3 regions of the Weissella sp. ESL1177 genome follow, and region 2 is predicted to be linked to each of the others. Evidence: predicted binding sites of a transcription regulator. Region 2 holds the regulator's gene; each other region holds the start of a gene.
What was found. The regulator HrcA, encoded in region 2, represses chaperone genes, less so after heat shock. The targets are predictions, from matches to a motif close to TTAGCACTCNNNNNNNNNGAGTGCTAA.
Positions count from the first base shown of each region.

Region 1: AC3B5D_RS06435 (ATP-dependent Clp protease ATP-binding subunit) is a predicted target of HrcA. The motif match lies at 3,119-3,145, and genes of this name have one in related genera.
Region 3: AC3B5D_RS06015 (co-chaperone GroES) is a predicted target of HrcA. The motif match lies at 1,704-1,730, and genes of this name have one in related genera.

Region 1 covers NZ_CM176591.1:1,324,511-1,331,872, reverse strand. Annotated here, with positions in the region: gene alsS (acetolactate synthase AlsS) at 1-1,124, shown strand, start outside; gene budA (acetolactate decarboxylase) at 1,187-1,903, shown strand; gene AC3B5D_RS06440 (zinc-binding alcohol dehydrogenase family protein) at 2,028-3,035, shown strand; gene AC3B5D_RS06435 (ATP-dependent Clp protease ATP-binding subunit) at 3,247-5,310, shown strand; gene AC3B5D_RS06430 (LysM peptidoglycan-binding domain-containing protein) at 5,623-6,984, shown strand; gene AC3B5D_RS06425 (NlpC/P60 family protein) at 7,050-7,362, shown strand, end outside.
Region 2 covers NZ_CM176591.1:416,617-423,978, forward strand. Annotated here, with positions in the region: gene AC3B5D_RS02020 (flippase) at 24-1,478, shown strand; gene AC3B5D_RS02025 (glycosyltransferase family 2 protein) at 1,535-2,464, shown strand; gene AC3B5D_RS02030 (glycosyltransferase family 2 protein) at 2,560-3,462, shown strand; gene AC3B5D_RS02035 (hypothetical protein) at 3,598-5,277, shown strand; gene hrcA (heat-inducible transcriptional repressor HrcA) at 5,473-6,498, shown strand; gene grpE (nucleotide exchange factor GrpE) at 6,514-7,080, shown strand; gene dnaK (molecular chaperone DnaK) at 7,146-7,362, shown strand, end outside.
Region 3 covers NZ_CM176591.1:1,235,030-1,242,391, forward strand. Annotated here, with positions in the region: gene groL (chaperonin GroEL) at 1-1,357, opposite strand, end outside; gene AC3B5D_RS06015 (co-chaperone GroES) at 1,392-1,667, opposite strand; gene abc-f (ribosomal protection-like ABC-F family protein) at 1,966-3,927, opposite strand; gene AC3B5D_RS06025 (bifunctional folylpolyglutamate synthase/dihydrofolate synthase) at 4,016-5,335, opposite strand; gene AC3B5D_RS06030 (valine--tRNA ligase) at 5,498-7,362, opposite strand, start outside.

The sequences.
Region 1 (7,362 bases), 910 kb from region 2:
GTTATGGTGCTGCAGCTGCCGAAGATATTGCTTGGCTAGCAGAGCAAGTTAAAGCTGCGGAGCTACCAGTCTTGTTAGTCGGTGCACGTGGTTCAGATGATGCGACAACGGCAGCCTTGCATGCATTACTTGAACAAACAACATTACCAGTTGTTGAAACATATCAAGGTGCAGGTGTTATTTCTCGTGAATTAGAAGAAAAGACTTTCTTTGGTCGCATTGGTTTCTTCCGTAACCAAGTTGGTGACCAATTATTAGCCCAATCTGATTTGGTTATTACAGTTGGTTATGACGCAATTGAATATGAACCACGTAATTGGAACAAGAATGCTGATTTGCGTATTGCGGCAATTGATACACAAGCTGTTCAAATTGACAATAACTTTACGCCTGAACGTCAATTAGTTGGGACACTAGCTGATACTTTGAAAGCATTGCAAGAACAAATTGCAGGTTATGAATTACCAGTTGCTTCTCAGAACAAGTTGACTGAATTTAAGGCTGCTTTACATGCGGCAGAAGAACCAACGTATACACCAGCACAAGCAAATCTAAACCACCCATTGAACATTATTAAGTCATTACAAGCACACATGACTGATGAAATGACCTTATCATCAGATATTGGTTCACATTATTTGTGGCTTGGTCGTCATTTTAAGTCATATGTGCCACGTCATTTCTTGATTTCAAATGGTATGCAAACGTTAGGTGTCGGATTACCTTGGGCTATGGCTGCAGCAATGGTTCGACCAAATGCAAAGTCTGTCTCAGTATCTGGTGATGGTGGTTTCTTCTTTTCAGGTATGGAATTGGCAACTGCTGTTCAACTACACTTGAACACGGTGCACATTGTTTGGCAAGATAATTATCACTATGATATGGTTAAGTTCCAAGAGGAAGTTAAGTACAATGGTGAGTCAGCAGGTGTCAAGTTCTCAAATATTGACATTGTGAAGTTTGCTGAGTCAGCTGGTGCCAAGGGATTGCGTGTTGAAACACCTGACCAATTGGATGCGGTTATGGATGAAGCTTTTGCAACCGAAGGACCAGTTGTTGTTGAGATTCCAGTAGACTACTCACATAATTATGAATTAATGTCACAATTAATTGATGCAGAATAATATAAAAAAGCGTCCAGTTCACTGGGCGTTTTTTGTTAAAATACCATATTAGGAGGAAAATCATGGCAACAGTTTATCAACATAGTACATTAGAAGCTTTGATGGGGAAAGTGTTAGGTGGTACGGCCACTTTAGCTGAATTAAAAGAGCATGGGGATGCAGGTATTGGTACTTTCGATGGTCTTGATGGTGAGATGATTATGGTCGATGGTGAGGTTTATTATATGGACGGTGAAGGAACGATTCATCACGTGACAGATATGAACAAGACGGTACCATTTGCGACTGTTCATCATACTAGTGATCCATCAGAAAAAGTGACCTTCAGTGCTGGTAATATGAAAGAGATGGTTTCGCTTGTTCGTGATCGTGAATTAGAGAATACATTCTCAGGTGTAGTTTTGCGAGGTAGTTTTGATTATATGAAAGTTCGGTCGGCACCTAAGTCAGAACGACCATTTCCATCGTTATCTGAAATTACAAAAACACAACGCGAGTTTGAAAAACGCGATGTGACGGGAACATTAGTTGGTTACTATTCACCTGAATTGTATCAAGGTACTGTTGCAGCTGGTTGGCATGTTCATTTTTTGAGTGATGATCGTACCTTTGGTGGTCACGTACTAGGATTTGATGCGAATGAGCTTGAAGGTGATTTAACGATTTTTAATGATTATGCACTCCACTTACCTATTCAAGATAAAGATTTCCGTGAGCATCATGTTGAAATGGCTGGTCTGAAAGAAGGCGTTGCAGCAGCAGAAGGTTCACAAGATTAAGTATTTATACGATAGTAATGACAACAGCGAATAGCGTTGCCATTACTATTTTTTTTATAGTAGAGATAGTATCATATAAGTAGAGAAATAATGGGAAACATGACTTATTATAAGGGAGTGAATCATGACAGAAATGATGAAGGCGGTTGTAACAACAACGGACGCGAACAAACCATTGATAGATAAGAAAATTGAACGACCAAACATGTCGAATCATGATGTGTTGGTTAGAGTTGCAGCAGCAGGCATGAACCCAGTAGATACGAAACAATGGGAATTAGCTGCAGCAGCAGGTCAAGAACGTGTATTGGGATTTGATGCGGTTGGCGAGATTGTCGCAATGGGGGATGATGTGACAAAATTCGCGATTGGTGATCGTGTGTTTTTTGCCGGTGAATTAGGTCGGACTGGTTCTAATGCTGAATATGAAGTTGTTAGAGAAGCGTTGATTAGCGAAGCACCAAGTAGGTTATCGAATGTAGAAGCTGCTGCAATGCCGTTAACATTTTTAACAGCATATGAAATGCTTGCTGATAAATTTCAGATAGAAATGGTTGCCGATGGTGCTAAAGGTGAGACTCTATTAGTGATCAATGGTGCTGGTGGTGTTGGTTCAATGATGATCCAATTAGGCAAGTGGCTGGGAATGACAGTTATTGCGACCGCTTCACGTCAAGATACGATTGATTGGGTTAAAAAGTTGGGGGCAGATTTTGTGGTCAATCATCGTGATGATTATGTGACGGCGGTAAAAAAATTAGGGTTTACAACAATACCCTATATTGCCGTACTACATTCACTTGATCAACATTTTGAATCAGCTGCTAAGTTGGTTGATGTATTTGGCCATATTGGTGCGATTGTGCAATCAATGACACCACTGCCTGTTGGTTTGATTAAGAATCAAGCAGCATCACTTGATTGGGAATTTATGTTTGCAAAAACAAATGCTGATAAAAATGTTGCGACGCAGGGAGCCGCATTGACTTTGTTAGCTAAGTTAGTTGATGAGGGTGTTGTACAATCAACGTTAACCAAAACAATGACGGGGTTATCTGCAAAAACGATTTTAGCAGCACAGAGAGAAGTTGCTATTGGAAATATGATTGGTAAGTTAGTTATTGAATATTAAAATATAAGTAAATATATTCAAAAGAATGGACTTTTTATGAACAAAAATTCATTCTTTTTTTTATAAAAAAATCGCGTTTTTGACTTGCACTCTACGTATGAGAGTGCTAATATAGATAATGTAAGCAAGGTCAATAAAGGTCAAACAAACGGCAACTATTGTATCTATTGGGAATAATGAATATAAAAGAGATTGTAAGGAGGCTGGTAATATGGCACAAGATCCATTTGGTTTTTCAAATTTTGATGATATTTTTCGTATGATGAATAATGAAGCAACAAGGGCACAACAAGCACAACGTACCCAGCAAAGGCCCCGCCCACAAATGGGACAAGGTAATGGGGGCAATAATAATGGTCAAGGTGATAGTTTACTTGATCAATACGGTATTAATTTGACTGAAATGGCACGTAAGGGTAAGTTCGATCCAGTAATTGGTCGAGATGATGAAATTGCTCGTGTTATTGAGGTGCTTAACCGTCGAACAAAGAATAATCCAGTACTAATTGGTGAAGCTGGCGTTGGAAAGACAGCGGTTGTAGAAGGTTTAGCACAGGCCATTGTTAACGCAAAGGTACCTGGTAAGCTGCAAGGTAAAGAGGTGATTCGTTTAGACGTTGTCTCACTTGTTCAAGGAACAGGTGTGCGTGGTCAATTCGAAGAGCGTATGCAACAATTGATGGATGAAGTATCTAAACGTGAAGACGTCATCCTATTTATTGATGAAATTCACGAAATTATGGGGGCAGGAACAGCAGGTGAAGGTTCAATGGATGCTGGTAATATCTTAAAGCCTGCCTTAGCTCGTGGTGAGTTCCAGTTGATTGGAGCAACGACATTAAATGAATATCGTAAAATTGAAAAGGATGCAGCGATTGCTCGTCGTTTCCAAACAGTTCAAGTCAATGAGCCATCAACAGATGAGGCACTGCAGATTTTGAAAGGTATTCGTTCGCGCTATGAAGACTACCACAAGGTAAAGTATTCAGATGAGGCACTAGAAGCAGCTGTTAACTTATCAAATCGTTACATTTCAGAGCGTTTCTTGCCAGATAAGGCAATTGATTTAATTGATGAAGCGGGTTCTAAGAAAAACTTATCAGTTAAAATCGCTGATCCAAAAGAACTAGAAAATAAGATTCATTCAACTGAAGCTCAAAAACAATCAGCTATTGAACGTGAAGATTATGAGAAGGCAAGTAAGTTACGTGATCAAGTCAATAATTTGGAATTACAGTTAGAAGCTGTTAAGCAACAAGCACCACAAAATGAAGCTGCACAAACAGTAACAGTGGAAGATATTCAAAAAATTGTTGAGGAAAAGACTGGTATTCCTGTTGGTGAATTAGCAGAAACGGAACAGACACAATTACGAAACTTAGGTGATAATTTATCAGCTCATGTTATTGGGCAAGAAGAAGCCACTGAAAAGATTGCGCGTGCCATTCGTCGTAATCGTGTTGGCTTTAATAAAACTGGTCGTCCAATTGGTAGTTTCTTATTTGTTGGACCAACAGGTGTTGGAAAGACTGAGACGGCTAAGCAGTTGGCAAAGGAACTATTTGGTACAACTGATAGTATGATTCGATTCGATATGTCTGAGTACATGGAGAAACATTCTGTTTCAAAGTTGATTGGAGCACCAGCTGGGTATGTTGGTTATGAAGAAGCTGGTCAACTAACTGAAGCGGTTCGTCGTCGTCCTTATTCATTGATCTTACTTGATGAGGTTGAAAAGGCACATCCTGATGTGATGAACATGTTCTTACAAATTTTAGATGATGGTCGATTAACTGATGCACAAGGTCATGTGGTGTCATTTAAAGATACTATTATTATCATGACATCAAATGCGGGTACCGGTGTTAAAGAAGCAAAGGTTGGTTTTGACCCAGAAAACAGCCAAAGTGGTTCACAGCTACTAGAACGCCTCGCACCATATTTCAAGCCAGAGTTCTTGAATCGTTTTGACGGCATTGTTGAATTCAATGCACTTTCAAAAGAAAACTTATTGAAGATTGTTGATTTGATGATCAATGATATGAATGCTGCAATTGCAGAAAAGGATTTGCACATTACGATTACTGACGATGTCAAGCAAAAGATTGTCGAATTGGGATATAATCCTGAAATGGGTGCTCGTCCATTACGTCGTGTTATCCAAGAACAATTAGAAGATCAAATTGCTGACTTTTATCTAGATAATCCTGAAGCAAAACAATTAATTGCAAAGTTAGTTGATGATAAAATCACTATTGAAAAAGATGAAAAATAAGTTGAATAAAGTTGCTAAATTATTTAATAAAGTATAAATGATTTATAGGCGGTAGTTAGGACTACCGTCTTTTTTTGTACAATAATGATGCTCTGATTTTTTTAAATGCATTAAAAACGAACAAAATAAAGAAAAAATTAAGGATTTTGTGTTGTGTAACATAAATGAAACATTAAATGCATTTTTATGAAAAGTCTATAAAGTACAATAGTGCTTGTAGTAAAGATAAAGAAAACCTTAAGAAAAGTTCTCGTGGGCTATTTCTTAACATAATATAGGACAACAAATTTTTAGTTTTAAGGGGTACTTAATATGCACGCATCTGTAAAAAATACGCTATTAGCAACTGCCGGAGCAGCGGCTGCCTTGGCAGGTAGTTCAGTTGTCGCTTCAGCTGATTCTATCACTGTTAAATCTGGGGATACACTTTATGCATTAGCAGCTGCACACCACGTTACTGTTGATGATTTAGTATCAGCAAACAAAATTGCAAATGCAAATTTGATTCTTGTTGGTCAAAAGGTTGAAATACCTGGATCAGCTGCACCAAAGTCTGCAGCACAATCAGTTGCTTCTTCAGCTGCAACGAAGCATGTTGCTAGTGGGGCTACTTACACAGTTAAAGCTGGTGATTCATTGTGGGCAATTGCTAACGCTAATGGTATGACTTTGTCTGAATTGTTGTCAGTAAATGATGATCTTTCAGCTTCATCAATTATCTATGTTGGTGATACAATTAATCTTTCAGCTTCTGCACATCAAGTTGCTACTAGTGCAGCACCTGCATCGCAAGCTGCTAGTTCAGCCGCACCACAATCAGTTGCTACAACATCAACAGCAAATGTATCAGCAGCGAATGCGTCGGCTGCTGCCGCAAGTTCAGCCGCAGCACAATCAGCTGCAACATCAGCAGCAAACGCTTCATTAGCTGCTAGCCAAGCTGCCGCAAGTTCAGCTGCTGTTCAAGCCGCTGCAACGTCAACAGCAAATGCATCAGCAGCGAATGCGTCAGCCGCCGCAGCAAGTTCAGCCGCAGCGCAATCAGCTGCAACGTCAGCAGCAAATGCCTCATTAGCTGCTAGCCAAGCAGCTGCAAGTTCAGCTGCAGCACAAGCCGCCGCAACGTCAGCAGCAAATGCCTCATTAGCTGCTAGTCAAGCTGCTGCTAGCTCAGCTGCAGCACAAGCCGCTGCAACGTCAGCAGCAAACGCATCGGCTGCCGCAGCAAGTTCAGCCGCAGCACGACCACAAAACGTGTCAACGACATCTACAGCTTCTGCTGCCGCTACAACAACATCTACATCTGCTACGACGACAACATCAACAACGACTAATCATGTTTCATCAAACACGACTGGAAACACATACCCATATGGACAATGCACTTGGTATGTTAAGGGTGATTTGAGTTGGGTAGGTAATTACTGGGGTAATGCCTCATCATGGCCAGCATCAGCAACTGCTGCAGGTCATACTGTAAATTCAACTGCATCAGTTGGTTCTGTTGCGTACTTTGCACCTGGTGTTGGTGGTGCAAGTAGTTATGGACACGTAGCGGTCGTTGACTCTGTTAACTCAGACGGTACGATTACTATTTCTGAAGCTAACTATGCAGGTAAGCTATATAACGAACGTACAATTTCTACTGCTGGTGTTCAGTTTATTCACCAATAAAAAGCTATTATTAAAAAGACTCGTCCGCGAGTCTTTTTTTATACATTCAAGTAGAGGTAATGATAATGCCATTTAGAATAGAACCTGGACGTGTTGTTCACGTGAATGATTATGATGAAGCGGACGCTGAAATTATGTTTGAACCGCCAATTGCTGAAAAACCTGTGACGATTACTGCTTCAAATTTTGCTCGTAAAACAACGGGTGCTCGCATTCAGAGAACAATGATGAAAATGATTATGGAAAGCATATGCGAACCGTTATTAACGGTATTAAATGATGTACTTGATGTACCTTATCAGAAAGAAGGGCAAAATATTGATACTGGTTTTGATACTGGTGGATTAATTCAATATATGTATAATCGCATCGAAGGTG
Region 2 (7,362 bases):
ATTTATATATAAGGAAAGAGAACATGCAAGTTGTAAAAAATTATTTATATAATGTCTTTTATCAGTTATTAGTGGTATTAGCACCATTGATAACAATGACGTATTTGTCACATGTACTTGGTGCTAACGGTATGGGAATACAAGCATGGACAAATTCAATTGTGAGTTATTTTCTATTATTTGCGACATTAGGTATTACACTATATGGTCAACGAGAAATTGCTTATGTTCGCGATGATATTGAACTACGCAATCGACGATTCTGGGAAATTCAGATTCTACACACGCTCGTTAGTTTACTTGCTATTTTTGCCTATTTGCTTTTTGTTTATTTGATGCGCAATGTTTCGGGTGAATTTAATCAAAATACACACCAATTATATTTACAAACTTGGGTCATTGTTTCAGGTTTGCTAGATATTTCTTGGTATTTCATGGGCTTAGAAGACTTTAAAAAGACGGTTATTCGAAATTCACTAGTCAAAATAGCGATGGTCGTCCTCATCTTTTTGGTTGTGAAATCACCTGATGACGTTAACAATTATATTTTGTTACTAGCATTGACGCAGGTTTTAGGTAATTTATCAATGTGGTTTTATATACCCGGACAAGTTAAATTGCCAAAGATTAAAACATTACGTTTGAAACAACATCTGATACCAACGTTAGCATTGTTTATGCCGACAATTGCAACGCAAATTTACTTACAGTTAAATAAAACAATGCTGCCTCTTTTTCAACCTGATTCAATTGGTTTGTCTGCATTCTATGAAAATGCTGACAAGATTATTAAGGTGTCATTAGCGCTTGTGACCGCATTAGGGACGGTGATGTTACCACGTGTTGCAAATTATTTTGTTAAAGGTAATTTATCAGCAGTGAATAAGGCAATTTATAAGTCAATGGATTTTGTGACCGCATTATCTGTACCATTAATGTTTGGTATGATGGCCTTGGGACCGAAAACATCTATTTGGTATATGGGGTGGTCATTTTTACCAGCCGGTTGGACAATATCAATATTATCGCCTATCATTGTTTTGATTGCTTGGAGTAATGTGCTAGGAACACAATATTTGATGCCAGTCAGCCGTACGAAGGACTACACGATGTCTGTGACGATTGGAGCAATTTTAAATGTTATTTTAAATTTCATTGCAATTCCAATGTGGAGTCTTTACGGTGCAGCAGTTGCAACAGTATTATCTGAAGCAGCAGTGACGATTTATCAATTAATTGTTGTGAGACATGATTTATCTATTACAAGACTGTTTACTGGTGTTTGGAAGTATTTTGTTGCGGGCATAATTATGTTTGCGATCCTGATACCAATGACGTTGAAGTTACAACCTAATCCGAGTGGCACTGTTGTCAGTATAGCGGTTGGAACCGTCGTTTATTTTGCGGTGGTGATATTGCTACGTGCGAATATCGTGACAGAAGGGCTAACTTTTGTAAAAAAATTTTTTAAAAAATAAGAAATAAGGAAAATTTTGCTATAATAGAATGCAGTAAGTTTTTAAAAGGGGAAGACATGGCAAAGCTATCTTTGATTGTACCGGTTTTTAACGAACAAGATACCGTAAATTTGTTTTATAATGCAATAGAAGAAGAACACAAAAATTTTTCCGAATATGAATTGGAATATTGGTTCATTGATGATGGCTCTTCTGATAAGACAATGGCTGTCGTGGATGAATTAATTGCAAAAGATGATCATGTGCATACAGTGTCATTTTCTAGAAATTTTGGTAAGGAATCGGCATTATACGCTGGCTTAGAACATGCAACCGGTGATTACGTTGCTGTCATGGACGTTGATTTACAAGATCCGCCAGCAATGTTACCAGAAATGTTAGCTGGTGTGTCATCTGGTGAATGGGATGCTGTCGGTGCACGTCGTACGAATCGACAGGGAGAACCAATTATTCGTTCATGGTTCTCAAAGCTATTTTATAAATTGATCAATGCAATGTCCGATACACATATCGTTGAAGGTGCACGAGACTTTCGTGTCATGAGTCGACAAATGGTGGATGCTATTTTAAGCATGCAAGAATATAATCGGTTTTCAAAAGGTATTTTTTCGTGGGTAGGATTTAAACAGAAGTACTTAGACTATGAAAATAAAGATCGGGTTGCTGGACAAACATCATGGTCTTTTTGGGGATTGTTCAAATACTCTATTGAAGGCTTTATTGATTTCTCACGAGCCCCTTTGTTACTAGTTTCTTTGTTAGGTGGTTTGGCATTTATCCTGGCAATTATTGGTGCAATTATTGTCTTTATTCGAGCAATTTTGTATCCAAGTACATCCGTATTTGGTTGGCCATCAATGGTTGTTATCATTTTGGCTCTTGGTGGTGTACAACTGTTAAGTATTGGTATTGTTGGTCGTTATATTTCAAATATTTATTTGGAAGTTAAAAAACGACCAATTTATGTGGCTAAAAAGGTGAAATAATCTAAGCCTCTTTTTAGGTCAAATCTGTATAAGTAAGTCTGAGTAATGTTAATTAACTCAAAAATAAAGAATGAAATAGTTGGGAGACTATAAAAATGACTGTGAGTGCGGTTGTGGTAACATATAATCGACTACCTATGTTAAAAGAGGTCGTTGAGGCCTTACAAAACTCTGAAACTAAGGTAGATAATATTATTATTGTTGATAATAATAGTGAAAAAGAGACACAAGAATATTTAACCAGTTTGGGTGATGCAATTCGTTATGTCCGTTTGACAGAAAATATTGGTGGATCGGGTGGCTTTAATAAAGGTGTTCGCTACTTTATGGAAGAGACGAATGATGACTATGTTTGGTTAATGGATGATGATACTGTACCAACACCAACGGCACTAACAGAATTAGTGAATGCTGCTGATAAACTAAATAATCAATTTGGCTTTTTGGCTTCTGATGTACGATGGACGGATAATTCTCGTGCACAAATGAATTTACCAGCACCAAAAAAACGATTCCATAAAATTCCACTTGATGCAACGGCACTTGAACCATTGCGTAATGCGACTTTTGTTTCTGTTATGTTTAGTCGAGAAATCGTCGCAAATATTGGCTTGCCAATTACTGAATTCTTTATTTGGGGCGATGATATTGAATATACAGAACGTTCAGCACGGGTATTGCCAGGTTACATGGTACCAACGTCTCGAGTGATTCATAAGATGGCTAATAATATTGCCTCTAATGTCTCACTAGATACAATTAATCGAGTGCCACGTTATTTCTATGCATTTCGTAATCAAATGTACTTTAGTCGGCAAAGAGGGTTATTGTTATACCTGCGAACCCATCTTAAAGTGTTGTACGAAATTTTTAGAGTGTTCCGTAACCACCAACCAAATATGAAGTTACGATTAAAAATGATTATTAAAGGAACGGTTACTGGATGGTTCTTCCGTCCTAAGGTTGAATTTGCAAAAAATAAAAAATTAAATGACTAGTATCGAAAGATGGTCTATGGTAAAGGTTGTTAATGCGTCATTAGCAATCTTTTTTTATTTTGAAAAAAGGGCCATTATTTCGGTGTTATCACGTACAATATAGTAAGACTATGTTTTTAAAGGAGCGATAGAGTCGTGGGTTCAAAAATTAAAGCTGTTATTAATAAGCATCCCAATATAAGCACGTTATTATTATTTGCCATATTAAGTTTTTTACTGATATTACCTTATCTGCACGGACCTGCTTACCAGCATAATCCGGGATGGGATGGTCGTTTTCATATTTCACGTATTGCCGAAAGTTATTTGAATTTAAAAGCGGGACATATAACGCAAATTAATCCAAGTATGATGACGAAAACTTTCGGATCATTTGGTTATCCTGAAAATATGTTTTATCCAATTTTTACGCTATTACCAGAAGCTTTTTTGCAAGTCATTGTTGGCAATGCTTATTTGGCGTATCTGATTTTTGTTGCACTAATCTTCTTTTTGACTTTTACATCAATGTACGTTGTGACACTAAAATTAACTCATAATCGCTATACGGCACTATTAAGCAGTATTTTATACGGCTTTGGTCATTTTACATTAACAATTACATTGTTTTACCGGAGTTTTGGCGGATCATTTGCATTTATTTTTATACCAATTGCTTTTTTGGGTATGTATCAAATTGCAGTTGGCGATTATAAACAGTGGTGGCTTTTATCACTCGGTGTCACTGGATTGATTTTTAGTGACTTGCCAGATGCTTGTGTCGCACTTTTATTATTAATGCTATGCTTCTTTGCAACTTTAACGCTATCAGAATCGTTAAAGGTAAAGTGGTTTAGATTATTGAGACTCGTATATGCCGGCATATTAACGGGTTGTCTGACAGCCTTTTTCTTATTACCACTAATGCAAAATCTATTATTTGTGAAAAATATTTCCGTAAATAAATTGATTTTATCCAAGACAACTTATGCACTTACAAGTCTATTTATTACTAGCAATATTGCATCATATAGTTTGGGCATACTAGGAATAATTTTATTTGTGTGTGTCGCCATTCGTTGGCACAAGTTTCAAGCACCTTTAAAATATTATGCTGTCATGATGTTATTGTCAGTGATATTGGCTTCTAATGTTTTTCCATGGCCAATTTTTGATAAATATTTTAGTTTTATTCAATTTGTTGGACGTTTTTTATATTTTGCAACGTTCTTATCTTCATTGTTAGGTGCCATTGCATTAAAGGACTTAATTACCAATAGGCAGAACCGACTAATAATAATTAGTTTGTTTGGCTTAATTGGCTTGACGACAGCAACTGCGTTAAACTTCAATATTAAACATAATCCAGAAAATAATGCAGTAACCATTGTTAAGTGGCAAGACTTTCAAAAAAGTACATTAAATAACTATGTTTATGATTATTTGCCAAAACAAAGTGTTGGATTAAAGTATCAGTTAGAGCAACATAATATTCCAGCAATTAATCCTAATCAAAATATACAACAGCTGAGCTGGTCGACAGGCTATAATGCTATTCACTATCAGATTAGTTCTAAGCAAGCAAATCAACGATTGATACTACCAAATATATATTATCCAGGCTTCCATACTTACGTTAATGGTAAAGAAATGACTACTAAGTATACCAAGGAAAATCTAATCGTTGTTGCTATTAAAAAAGGGCATAATAAAATTGATATTAGATACAAAAACACACCAGTTAGAATTTTTGCAAACTGGCTTAGCCTAGTATCGTGGTTAATCTTGATAATCATTGGCAGTATGAAAATCATCAAAGCAAAACATAAATCATAGGATGGGGCAAGTAGCGGCATTAATAGGTCACTACTTGCTTTTTTGAACAGTTAATGCTTGATATACCGGGAAAAGTAAACTAATTTAGCACTTAATAATAAAGAGTGCTAAAAAGTGTTGACAAGTAACGATAAGGCGTGTACTATAATAACTGTTAGCACGAAGTAGTTGAGAGTGCTAAGAAAGGTGGCGCGTATGTTAACGGAAAGACAGCAGCTAATATTAGCTACAATAGTTCGCGATTACGCAAAAACCGGCAAAGCTGTTGGATCAAAAACACTATTGAGTGAATTGGGTTTGACAGTAAGTTCAGCGACTGTGCGAAACGAGATGGCACTACTAGAAGAATTAGGCTTGCTACAAAAAGAGTATACTTCATCAGGACGTGTACCTTCACAACGAGGCTATCGTTACTATGTTGATGAATTAATGCATCAACATCGTTTATCAAAAGTCGTTCAGGAATCTTTAGAACGTGTGTTTAATCGCAATTTTCAAGAAATTGATGATTTAATGCAAACAATGGTAAATGAGTTAGCAAGTCTAACAGGTTATACGGTTGTTGCTCTAAAACCTGAATCGATTGATATTCGACTATCAGGATTCCGCTTGGTACCAATTAATGGTCAGCAAATCATGGCGATTATAGTTACTAATGATGGGCAAGTGACAAGTCAAAGTTTCAGATTACCAGAAGGTATGTCAGTGCGAAACCTTGATGATATGGTTGATTATATTAATAAGACATTAGTGAACCAACCGATTATTGATGTTTTAAAAACATTGACTGGTGATTTACCTTGGCAAATGGAACGAACGATTCGAACACCGGTTGCTTTTTTGCAACTGTTTGGTGATGTATTAGCTCGTTCGATTCATGAACAAGTATTCATTGGTGGTTATTTAAATGTTCTAGACTTCACGGTTAATTCGAGTTTGCAAGACGTTAAGCAATTGTATCAGTTGCTTGATTCGGCAAATGATATGCGTCGGGTTGTTGGAACAGCAAATGATGGCGTAATGGTACAAATTGGTGATGAGAATGGTAATAATTTATTATCACCATATAGCCTAGTATCAGCCACATACCGTGTTGCACAGTACGGTGTTGGTGCGATAGCCATACTTGGCCCAACATCAATGCGATATGCTGATATGGTTAGTTTGGTTGATGCGTTCCGTAGTGCTTTAACACAGCAGTTATTAGAATACTATCGTTAGAAAAGAGGTGTTAACATGTCAGAAGAAAAGCAGAACCCTGAAGAAGAGCTAGAAGCTACCAGTGAAGAAACAGATGTTGACGCTGAAACGCAAACGACTGAATCTGAGGAAGCCGAAGTAAAAACTGAAGCAGATCAAATTGCAGATTTGAAAGTGAAAGTTGCCGAAGCTGAAGATAATTATTTGCGTGCACATGCTGAAATGCAAAATATGCAGTCTCGTTATGCAAAAGAGCAAGTTCAAGCTGTGAAATTTGCTAATCAAAAATTGGCGGCGTCAATTTTACCAGCTGTCGATAATCTTGAACGCGCATTACAAGTTGAAGCTGACGATGGTGCAGCTGAACAAATTAAAAAAGGTGTTGAAATGGTTTATAAAACATTAATTTCAGCGCTTGAAGAGCATGATGTGAAAGCGGTTGGTGAAGCTGGTGAAGCATTTGATCCTAACTTCCACCAAGCGATTCAGTCAGTACCAGCTGATGATGATCATCCAGCTGATACAATTGCGACGGTTCTTCAAAAGGGATATGTTTTAGCTGATCGTGTTATTCGACCAGCAATGGTAGCTGTTTATAATTAACATAGCGACCGAGCCATTAGCACAATATAAAAATAAAAAATCTGATCAAAAAGAGGTAAATTATTATGTCAAAGATCATTGGAATTGATTTAGGAACAACAAATTCTGCTGTTGCAGTTATGGAAGGTGGCGCACCAAAGATTATTACTAATCCAAATGGTGGTCGGACAACACCATCAGCAGTTTCATTTAAGAATGGTGAAACACAAGTTGGTGATACTGCAAAGCGTCAAGCAATTACTAATCCAGACACGATTTTATCAATTAAGTCACACATGGGTG
Region 3 (7,362 bases), 820 kb from region 2:
CTGCGATTTGGCGAACTGGTTCTTCTAAGGCACGCTTAACAATGTTAATACCTGTTTGTACGTCACCTTCTTCTGATAACGCATCAACAGCTGGGATGGCATTAACTAATGCAGTACCACCACCAGAAACAAAGCCTTCTTCAACTGCAGCGCGAGTAGCATTCAAAGCATCTTCGATTCGGTACTTACGCTCTTTTAATTCAGTTTCGGTAGCTGCACCAACATTAACAACAGCAACACCACCAGCTAACTTAGCAAGACGCTCCTGCAACTTCTCACGATCGAAATCAGAGGTTGTCTCTGCAATTTGACCCTTAATGATTTCAACACGTTCGTTAATTGCTGCAGAATCACCGTTGCCTTCAACAATTGTTGTATTGTCCTTCGTCACCGTAACCTTAGCAGCTTGTCCAAGTTGGTTGATCGTTGTATCCTTCAGGTTCAAGCCTAAATCATCAGTAATAACTGTACCACCTGTTAGGATAGCAATGTCTTCAAGTTGTGCCTTACGACGATCACCAAAACCAGGTGCCTTCACAGCAACAACGTTAAACGTACCACGCATCTTGTTCAAAACAAGTGTTGGCAATGCCTCACCGGTAATATCATCAGCAATGATCAACAAAGCACGACCTTGCTCAACAACACTTTGTAGCAATGGTAAGATTTCTTGGATATTACCAATTTTCTTATCTGTAATCAAGATATATGGATTATCTAATGATGCTTCCATCTTATCATTGTCAGTAACCATGTATTGTGACATGTAACCACGATCAAATTGCATTCCTTCAACAACATCCAAAGTTGTCTCAATACCCTTTGACTCTTCAATGGTAATGACACCATCATTGCCAACCTTTTCCATTGCTTCAGCAATCAACTTACCAACTTCTGGGTTAGCAGCAGAGATAGATGCAATTTGTGTGATCTCTTCTTTTGTTGATACTGTCTTTGACATATCATGCAATGATTTAACAGCTGCGTCAGTTGCTAATTCAATTCCCCGACGAACACCAACTGGGTTAGCACCAGCTGTAACATTCTTCATACCTTCATTAATGATGGCTTGTGCCAAAACTGTCGCAGTCGTTGTACCATCACCAGCAATATCATTTGTCTTTGAAGCAACTTCGGCAACTAATTTTGCACCCATGTCTTCGAAATGATCTTCTAACTCAACTGCCTTTGCAATTGTTACACCATCATTCGTAATTGTTGGTGCACCATAACTTTGTTCAATCACAACATTACGTCCTTTAGGACCAATGGTTGTCTTTACTGTATCAGCTAACTTATCAACACCTGCTTGCATTTTTGCACGTGCATCTTCTGAAAATTCAATATCTTTTGCCATATTTACGACCCTCTATTTTCATTAATTATTTAAATTACAACACTGCCACAATGTCTTTTTCGTGGACAACCAAATAATCAACCCCATCAACACTAATTTCAGTACCAGCAAACTTATCAAATATGACATTATCGCCTTCTTTGACTGCAGCTGGTGCTGACAAGTCACCTACCGCTTGTGTCGAAACGGCAACAACTTTTCCTGTAACTGACTTTTCTTGTGCATTAGAAGCTAATAAAATACCCCCAACTGATTGCTCAGGTGCTTCTGATACTTGCAATACAACACGATCTCCTAATGGTTTCAACATGTTATCTGACCTCCACAGGTTAAAATTTTCTATTTGTTAGCACTCTTTATATACAAGTGCTAATTAACACTATCAATAATAACACATTCATCACTTTTTGCAAACTTTTGTTTGACAAAATATCAAAAAAACAGATTTTATTTAGAAAAACTCATAGCTCATTTCATTGTCATAACAAACAAAAACCGCCAATCCAACAATGAAGTGCCCCATAATTGTTAGACATAAAAATCTAACGATTATGGGGCACTTCACAAATAGATTGACGGTCCTTTATAAAAATTGACACAATCTGCTATTAATGATCGTCAGCAAGAAATGTTTCCAAAGCAAGACTTGCTTCAGTCCATTGATCCTCAATATCTGCTAATTGTTTATCAAGCGTTGCAATTTTATTAGAAAGATCCGTTAATTTCTCTAAATCAGAGCTATTCGCTGGATCGTTCAACGCAACATTTAAATCATCACGTTGATCCGTTAATGTGGTCATTTGCTCCTCAATACCAGTAACTGCACGTTCCAATCGTCGCTGTTCGCGTTGTTGTTCTTTTAACGCAGTTCGTGATAACGTCTGCTTTTTTTCGGAGACAACAGTCACTTCAGCTGTTGTGCTATCTGTCTCCTTTGCCAATTGCTTATCTTTCTCAGCAGCTGTCTTTTCAAGATAGTAATCATAATCGCCATCAAAAAAGCGTGTACCATTTGGCGAAAGTTCAATCACTTCAGTTGCAACTTCATTAATAAAATAACGATCATGCGACACAAAGAAAATTGTCCCATTATATTCATTTAAAGCCGTTTCTAAAACTTCACGAGAATCAATATCCAAATGATTAGTTGGCTCATCAAGAATTAAAAAGTTTGCATGTTCCAAAGCCAATTTAGTCAATAATAGTCGTGCCCGTTCACCACCTGATAATGCTGATACTAATTTTTCTACTGCCTCCCCAGAAAACATGAATGAACCTAAAATCGACCGAACATCCTTTTCAAGCATCTTAGGATGTTCATCCCAAATGGTATCAATCACAGATTTTTTATTGTCTAATGTTTGTTGTTCTTGATCATAATAACCAACTGAAACATTAGCCCCTAATTTAATTTGCCCCGCTAACAAGGGAAGTTTACCCAAAATCGTTTTAATAAAGGTTGATTTACCAATACCATTAGGACCAACTAAAGCAACTGCATGTTGCTTATCAACGGCAACATTAACATTTTCGGCTAAGACATGTGTCATATCATATCCCAACTTCACATCTGTTACACGTAACACTTCATTACCAGAATCTTCATCAGCAACAAACTGAATATGAGCAACACCAGACTCATTCTTGGGTGCTTCGATGCGCTTCATTCTTGCTAATTGTTTGCGCCTTGATTGCGCCCGTTTCGTTGTTGATGCCCGCACAATATTTCGCTTAACAAAATCTTCCAATTTTGCAATTTCAGCTTGTTGCTTATCATATGCCTTTTGTTCTTGCAAAACCTTAGCTGCTTTTTGCTGCATAAAATCACTATAATTACCCTTATAGTGGTCTAGTTGACCAGAGTGCATATCGTAGATTTCAGTCACAACACGGTCCAAGAAATATCGATCATGTGACACGATTAGCAATGCACCTTGATAATTCTTTAAATATTGTTCTAACCAAGCCAACGTTTGCATATCTAAATGATTCGTTGGTTCGTCTAAAATTAACAGATCCGGTGTCTCCAATAGTTGCTTTGCAATGGCTAGTCGCGTTCGCTGACCCCCAGAGAGGGCTGCAATTTTTTGATCATAAAATGACTCATCAAAGCCAAAACCGTGTAATACTGAGCGAATCGTTGCATCATATCCATAACCATTCTTCTCATCAAAATCGTGTTGCGTTTGATCATAAGCTGTCAACAACTCTGTATAGTCATCACTTTCATAGTCCGTCGTTGCAGCAATTTCCGCTTCCATTTGACGCATCCGTTCTTCCAAAGCAATCACATCGGCAAAGGCTGTCAACATTTCATTATAGACAGATAATTTCGAATCTAATCCTGAATTTTGAGCCAAATAGGCTAATCGAATGCCTTTTTTCATTGAAATTTCACCTTCATCAGGTGTTGTTTCACCAATCAACATTTTTAATAATGTTGATTTGCCAGCGCCGTTGCGCCCAACTAAACCAACTCGGGCTTTATTCTGTACTTGCATCGAAATATTTTTAAAGAATGTGACACCATTAAAACGTCGCGCCACATTACTTGCTTGTAAAATAATCATATTTATCACTCCATCTTAGGCATGACGTGTTATCTTACCTAATCTCATTCTCTATCTACTGTACCAAATCAACCCATTTGACGCTAGGTTATTCTTGATCAGCAAGCGCTTGTCGTACCTCAGATACAAAATACAGTGAGCCAGTCAATAAAATGATATCGTTCGTGTTGCTTTCCTTTTTAACAATATCAAGACCCACTTGCCACGTCCGATGGACAGTTACGTGCTGTGTACGAACTTGATGTGCTGCTAATGATGGCTCAAGTGGTTGACGATTATTCGGTCCTTGAAATCCAACCACATGCAAATCAACATTTGGTAGGTCAGCAAGTAATTGTAACATTTGAGGATAATTTTTATCCTGTAAGACACCAAATAAAATGTGAATCGTCTTTTTTTTAAATCGCGTTGTTAAAATTTCGATTAGCGCCTTTATTCCTGGTTCATTATGTGAACCATCTAATATAATTATCGGGTCTGTTGCAATTTTTTCAAACCGAACCGGCCACCAAACTGTTTTTAGCGCTTGTGTCACCATTTTCGGTGTCAATTGGCGTTTAAAAAAGTTGGTAACCAACTGAGCTGTTTGTAACGCAACGGCTGCATTATCAATTTGATAATGACCAATCAAGTCAACAAATACTTGCTGATAATTAATTGTCCCCGATACATCGAATGTTTCACCCCATAGATTTTCATCTGGTAATGCGGTCACTTGAAATTGTTGTCCCAAACGATACACAGATGCACCCATAGCAGTTGCCACTGTATCAATCACTTGATTAGCTGCTGGTGTTAATCGTCCCACAACAACAGGACGCTGTTTTTGAATAATGCCGGCTTTTTGTGTTGCAATTTTTGTTATTGTATCACCTAATACCTGCATGTGATCCAAGCCAACGGTGGTAATCACAGAAACAATTTTATCTGGAATGACCGTCGTTGAATCCCACGTGCCGCCGACACCGACTTCCAACACAACCACATCAACTGGGTGTTCTGAAAAATACATAAACATCATAACCGTCAGTGTTTCAAACTCAGTTAACCCAGTTGTTAATTCATCATCCATTTGATCAATGACTGGTGCCAAGCGCTGCACCAAATCCAATAAATCATCATCATCAATATTACCCTGATCATCTTGAATACGCTCATTAAATGACAAAATATATGGTGATGTAAATAGTCCAACCCTTAAGCCACTGGCTCGTAATAATTGTGCAACCATCTTACTAGTTGATCCCTTACCATTTGTACCGGTAATATGAACGTATTGTGATTGTCGTTCCGGATGTCCTAATCGCGTTAAAACTTTGTTTAATCGATTAAAAGTAGGCGTCTTGGACCATTTATGACGGCCATGAATATATGAAATTGCATCAGCAACCGTTTCTATTTTTGCCATTTTAACCTCGATTTTTACAATGATAAACAAAAGCGCCGTCTACATTGTAGATGGCGCTTCTGCATGTGTAATTTACTGCATTGTAACGACGAACCGCTTAAATTCGTTATTCACAATATATTAAATTATACACTTACCTTACTATTACTGCAAGTAGCTGTTTTACTTGTTTGCCTCTTTTAATTGTGCTAAGCGATCATTCGTTGCTTGCAACTTATTTTCCCAATCAACTAACTTTTCGCGTTCAGCTGCAACAACTTTTTCAGGCGCATTATTGACAAACTTTTCGTTACCTAATTTACTATTGGCACGTGTTACTTCACCTGTAAACTTCTTCACCTCTTCTTGCAGACGAGCTATTTCTTCATCCAAATCAATTAACTCAGCTAATGGAACAAAAATTTCGGCACCAGAGATAATTTGCGTCATGGCTAGATCAGGAGCATCAATTTCAGCCGCAATTTGCAAAGTCTTTGGCTTAACAAAACGATTAATGTAGTCTGCATTATCCTTGAAAATACGTTGCAAGTTCTGATCCGTCGTCTTGATCAAAACATCGATTGTCGTTGACATAGGCGCGTTGGCCTCTGTTCGAATTGTTCGAACAGCCTTAATTAAGTCAATCAAACTATTAAAATCAGTTTCAGCTTGTTGATCATGCAATGCATCATCAACAGTTGGATAACTTGCCGTAACAATTGTTTCACCCTCGTGAGGCATTTCTTGCCAAATGGCTTCAGTAACAAATGGCATAATTGGGTGCAACAATCGTAGCGTATTATCTAATACATATGCCAGAATTGCTTGTACTGTCTTTTGAGCAGCAGCATCATCCCCATTAAGGGTCTCTTTAGTCATTTCAATGTACCAGTCAGCAAAATCATTCCAAATAAAGTTATACAATGCGCGGCCGGCTTCACCGAACTCAAACTTATCAAAATTCTTTGTCACCATTGCAATCGTTGTATTGAGACGTGACAGAATCCATTTATCAGCCAATGAGAACTTTGATTGGTCAGTTGGCAAAATTGCCTTTGTATCATCTGATAAGTTCATCAATACATAACGTGAAGCATTCCAAATCTTATTAATGAAATTCCATGCTGAATCCATCTTTGTATATGAAAAACGAACATCTTGACCGGGTGTTGACCCAGTTGCCAAGAACCAACGTAAAGCATCTGCACCATACTTCTCAATGACATCCATCGGGTCAATACCATTGCCTAATGACTTTGACATCTTACGACCTTGCTCATCACGAATCAAGCCATGAATCAACACATTCTTGAATGGCCGTCGACCAGTAAATTCTTTTGATTGGAACATCATACGTGCGACCCAGAAGAAGATAATATCATACCCTGTGACCAAAGTATCTGTTGGGAAGTAGCGCTTAAAGTCTGCCGCATCTGTATCAGGCCAACCCATTGTTGAAAATGGCCACAAAGCTGATGAAAACCATGTATCCAAAACATCAGGATCTTGTTCCCAATTCTCACTATCTGCAGGCGCTTCCATACCAACATACATTTCACCAGTCTCTTTATGGTACCAAGCGGGAATTTGGTGTCCCCACCATAATTGACGAGAAATCACCCAATCATGAATGTCATCCATCCAACGAGTAAAGGTACCTTCAAAACGTGGCGGATAGAAATCAACACGATCGTCCGATTTTTGCATAGCCAATGCTTGTTCAGCCAATGGTTTCATCTTAACAAACCATTGTGTTGACAGCCGTGATTCAACTTGCACACCAGTACGTTCTGAATGACCAACTGCGTGCACGATTGGTTCAACTGACAACATCCAACCACCAGCTTCTAAATCGGCAACCATTGCTTTGCGGGCATCAAAACGATCCATACCAACATACTTACCAGCACGTTCGTTCATTGAAGCGTCTTCATTCATCGTATTGATTCGTTCCAAATTATGACGATTACCAACACCAAAATCATTTGGATCATGAGCTGGTGTAATTTTAACCATCCCTGAACCAAACTCAGGGTCAACATATTCGT